2 regions of the Nocardioides sp. Root151 genome follow, and region 2 is predicted to be linked to the other one. Evidence: riboswitches for the same ligand, from Rfam matches in the RefSeq annotation. Region 2 holds a riboswitch; the other holds the start of a gene.

Region 1 (2,185 bases), on a different contig from region 2:
CGCCGGAGTACGGCATGGAGAAGACCCCGGCGGTGGTGACGCCGCTGCCCGGGTTGGCCGCGTGCACGATCATGCCGTTGCCGATGTACATGCCGACGTGGCTGACCGGGCTGTAGTAGAACACCAGGTCGCCGGGCTGCAGGTCGCCCGAGGAGACGCTCGTGCCGGAGCCCATCTGGGCGCTCGAGGAGTGCGGCAGGCCGACCCCGGCCTGCGCCCACGCCATCATGGTCAGGCCGGAGCAGTCGAACGCGCTCGGACCGGCTGCGCCGTAGACGTAGGCGTCGCCGACCTGGGCCATCGCGTAGTTCACCGCAGCGGCGGCACGGCCGGAGGCCGGCACGTTGGTGGGCAGACGCGTGGTGCCGCGGCTGGCCTCGGTGTCGAGCCGGGCCCGCTCCTCTTCCTCGAGCTTGCCGAGCAGCTCCTTGGCCTCGGCGAGCTTGGCGTCGGCCTCGTCCTTGTTCTCCTCGAGGTCGGCCTGGGCGTCGGCGAGCTCGTCGGCGCGCTCCTGGGTCGCCTCGCGGCGGATCTCCAGGGAGTCGGTCTCACGGGTGTAGTCCGCGACCGTGTCGGCCTGCACGTCGTTGTAGTTCGAGACCGTGTTGAGGTCGGAGAGGAACTCGTCGGGGCTGTTGGAGAGCACCAACTGGCCGGTCGTCGAGATGTCCTGGCCTTCGTACTGCGCGGCCACGGCGTCGCTGACCGTGCTGGTCATCGAGTCGACCTTGGCCTGCTGCTTCTTCTCGTCGGCCTTCAGGGCGGCGAGGTCGGCCTCGAGGTCGTCGAGCTTGAGCTTTGCGTCGTTGGAGCGCTCGGAGGCCTGCTCTGCCTGGTGGTAGAGCTTGTCGACGCGGGCCTTGACATCGTCGATGTCAGGCTCGGCGTTGCCCGGCGCTGCGGGGATGGCGGTGATGCCGATGACTGCAATGGCGCTGCTGGCCAGGCCAGCAAGAATGCGCTTCCGTCCGTGGTGCATGTAGCGGACGTACTCCCTCTTTGTCGACGCCTACCGGGTGAGCTGACGGGTTCGGGCACAAAGAAGCCCTACACACGCTCCACGGATCGCTCCGCCTTGCGTGTGATTCACCCCAGGGATACGTGGGTCCCCGGTTTCTCCGCCTCGGACTTCCCCGTCCGCGGCATCGAATTCGGCGTGGCACCCGAGCCGGTCCTGTTTGACCAACTGGTACGGGCACCTGAAGCAGCAAGATTAGACGTGGTTGCACTCCGCGGCAAACCCTCGGAGCGGATGTCGCGGGGTGTTTCATGCCACGGCGGCGCGCCGTGACGTGTCATGCGTCACACCAGCCCCACGCGAGGCAGCGTGGGAGCTGTCGGCTCGGCCGGGGCAGGCCGGGCGGGAGGCGGGCTCAGGCGGACTCGACCTCAGGACCGGCCAGCGGCGTCACCATGCGCAGCGGCGGCACCAGGCCCGAGTCGGCGAGCACGTCGAGGGCCCGCTGCTCGTCGTCGTCGAACGCCAGCTCGGGCGGCGGCCCGAGCAGCACGGTCACCACACAGTCGTGGCAGGCCAGGCCGCGGACTTCGCAGCTGTCACAGTCGATTCGCAAGGTCATGGGTGTCCTCGTCTCTCATCGGTCCGGGAGGGGAAGTTCCCGGCTGTGACGCACTCTGGCAGTGACCACCGACAACGGTCCGGGACCGCCGGACCACACACCGGGCAGCGGGCCGGTCGGCCCGACCGCGGGGCGGTCTCGGGGCTCAGCGGGCGAGGAGGGCCACGAGCGCCGACGAGGCCATCGGCTTGGCACCGGACCGGCGTACGTCGCCGGCGATCTCCCGGTCGGAGGAGACGACCACCACGACCCGTCCCTGTGGCTCGGCCGCGACGAGGTCGCGGATGACGTCGTCGGCGATGACGCCCTCGGGACTGAAGAGCACCTTGACGCCGCGGGGCGCGTTGACCGGGCCGCGCGAGGACTGCGCTGCCGCGTCGAACACGACGGTGGTGTCGACCCCGGTGCGCGCGATCAACGGCGCGAGCCCGTTGAGGAGGCGGATCCGCTGGGCCTCGAGCGTCGAGTCGGGCCAGGCCGTCTTGCTGACGTTGTAGCCGTCGATGATCAGCCGCGCCCGGGGCATGGCGAGGAACTGTTCGAGCAGCGCCGGGCTGGACGGGCCCAGCGAGCCGGCCGCGCTCGGCGTACGCGTGCCGGCGAGC
Region 2 (2,185 bases):
CCTTCGACCCTTCCTTGGCGAGCTTGGCCAGGTCGACGAACAGGTTGTACGGCGCGGAGCGTCCGGAGTCGCGGTAGAAACCGGTGGCACCCTCCTGGTGGAACTTGATGCCCGCCTGGGTGATCCGGCTGATGGTGACACCGGCCGCACCGCTGGTCACCATCTCGCCGTCGACCGGCGACACGATGCCGATGTCGGAGGCACGCATCGAGCGCACCGGGCCGACGTTGTCGGGGACCTTGGAGTAGAAGAACGACGCCAGGCGCGTGCTGCCGCCCTCGACCAGCTCCTCCACGACCATGTCGGCCGAGCCGAGACCGATCTGGGGCGCGCTGCTGCCGGTGTTGTCGATCTTGACGACGTAGACCGGGTGCTTCTTGCTCGAGGACGCGTCACCCGAGACCTTCTCGCCGGTGAGCGGCCAGGTGCTCTCGAGGACCTCGGCATTGGCGGTGCCCTTCGGATCCTTGGCGTCCTTGTCGTCCTTGTCATCTCCTCCGCAGGCGGTGAGCGTGAGGCTCAGCGCCAGGGCGGCAGCAAGGCCGGTAGTCAGGGAGGGGTGGACACGGCGCACGAAATTCTCCGATCGTCTACAACATTGATTCAGTTTCAAAGTGTGAGGGCGCGGCTCCCGGATTCCGGGGAGGCGCGCCCTCGTGGGACTCAGGTGTCCCTGATCACCGGCCACGCAGGGTGCCGGCGTAGAACGAGGTGGTCCACGCGAGCTCGCGACGGACCCGGGTGCCGCTTCGCGGTGCGCTCAGGATGATGACCTTGCCGTCCTTGCGCCCCACGAAGACCGCAGCATGGTAGACCCGGCCGCCGTTGTGGAAGAACACGAAGTCGCCGCGGCGCAGGTACCGCTTGGCGATGTGGCGGACGAAGGCGTACTGCGCGCTCGACGTACGCGGCATGCCCGCGAAGCCGGCCTTGCGGTAGCTGTAGTAGAGCAGCCCGGAGCAGTCGAACGCCCCTGGCCCGGCGGCGCCGTAGCGGTAGGGGTCGCCGATCTGGTTGGTGGCGACGTTGTAGCCGATCTGCACGCGCTCGGCGCGGGTCAGTGACGCTGCCTCGGCGCTCGGAGCGTCGGCCATGGTGCCGGCCACCAGCATCGACAGGGTCATCAGCGGCAGCACCAGGAGTGCGCGCAGTCGGGCGGTCGTGCGCGGTCTGCGCACGCTGAAGAGGGCAGGCATGGAGGGTTTCCTTTCCCACGCCTGTGAGGTGAGCTGTCGGGTTGGGACTGGAAAGTGTCCTGCCATCGCATGATGACTTCACCCCGAGCGGGACGGCCTCTCGACCGACCTCGCGTGGAACCTGTGGGTCCCCCACTCCTGCCCCTGTGTCCGGGTCACGGGACGCTCCCTGAACGGGGCAGGACTCGGCGTTGTCCGGGAGCGGTGTGTGAAGTTGTGCGCCTTGAGGGTAAGCGCCACCGCCCCCGGAAGTCCCCGAAATGTGACAAACCCCCAAGTCAGCCCAGTTTGGCGCCGCCGTCGACGTACAGCGTCTGGCCGGTGATGTACGACGCCTCGTCGCTGGCCAGGAACGCGGCCGCGGCGGCGATGTCCTCGGGGAACCCGACCCGGCGCACCGGGTTCTGCTCGGCAGCGGCGGCCCGGAAGTCCTCGACGCTCATCTTGACCCGCGCGGCGGTGGCGTCGGTCATCTCGGTGGCGATGAAGCCGGGGGCGATGGCGTTGGCGTTGATGCCGAACGGGCCGAGCTCGATGCCCAAGGTGCGGGTGAAGCCCTGCACGCCCATCTTGGCCGCCGAGTAGTTCGCCTGGCCCCTGTTGCCGAGCGCGGAGACGCTCGAGAGGTTCACGATCTTGCCGTACTTCTGCTCCACGAAGTGCTTCTGCGCGGCCTTGGTCATCAGGAACGCACCCTTGAGGTGGACGCCCATGACCAGGTCCCAGTCCTGCTCGGTCATCTTGAACAGCAGGTTGTCACGGGTGATGCCGGCATTGTTGACCAGGATGTGGATGCCGCCGAGCTCGGTGACGACCCGCTCGACCGCTGCCTCGACGGACTCGGCGTTGCTGACGTCGGCGCCGATGCCGACGGACTTCACGCCCTCGCCGAGCTTGCCGGCCGCCTCGCTGGCCGCGGCCTCGTCGAGGTCGATGATGGCGACTGCCGCACCCTCGTCCGCGAAGCGCTTCGCGGTGGCGAATCCGAT

The links. A riboswitch is a leader RNA that binds a small molecule or an ion and turns the genes downstream of it on or off. The one in region 2 is predicted to bind cyclic di-AMP.
Region 1: it holds a riboswitch for cyclic di-AMP, as region 2 does, so the genes downstream of both, ASD66_RS09485 (C40 family peptidase) here and ASD66_RS21485 (C40 family peptidase) in region 2, are expected to answer to the same signal.

What each region holds. Positions count from the first base shown of each region.
Region 1 is NZ_LMGG01000004.1:200,369-202,553, reverse strand. Features, by position in the region: gene ASD66_RS09485 (C40 family peptidase) at 1-979, opposite strand, end outside; cyclic di-AMP (ydaO/yuaA leader) riboswitch at 991-1,167, opposite strand; gene ASD66_RS09480 (hypothetical protein) at 1,374-1,580, opposite strand; gene ASD66_RS09475 (NYN domain-containing protein) at 1,726-2,185, opposite strand, start outside.
Region 2 is NZ_LMGG01000007.1:835,210-837,394, reverse strand. Features, by position in the region: gene ASD66_RS21490 (DUF3048 domain-containing protein) at 1-574, opposite strand, end outside; gene ASD66_RS21485 (C40 family peptidase) at 678-1,196, opposite strand; cyclic di-AMP (ydaO/yuaA leader) riboswitch at 1,202-1,397, opposite strand; gene ASD66_RS21480 (SDR family NAD(P)-dependent oxidoreductase) at 1,475-2,185, opposite strand, start outside.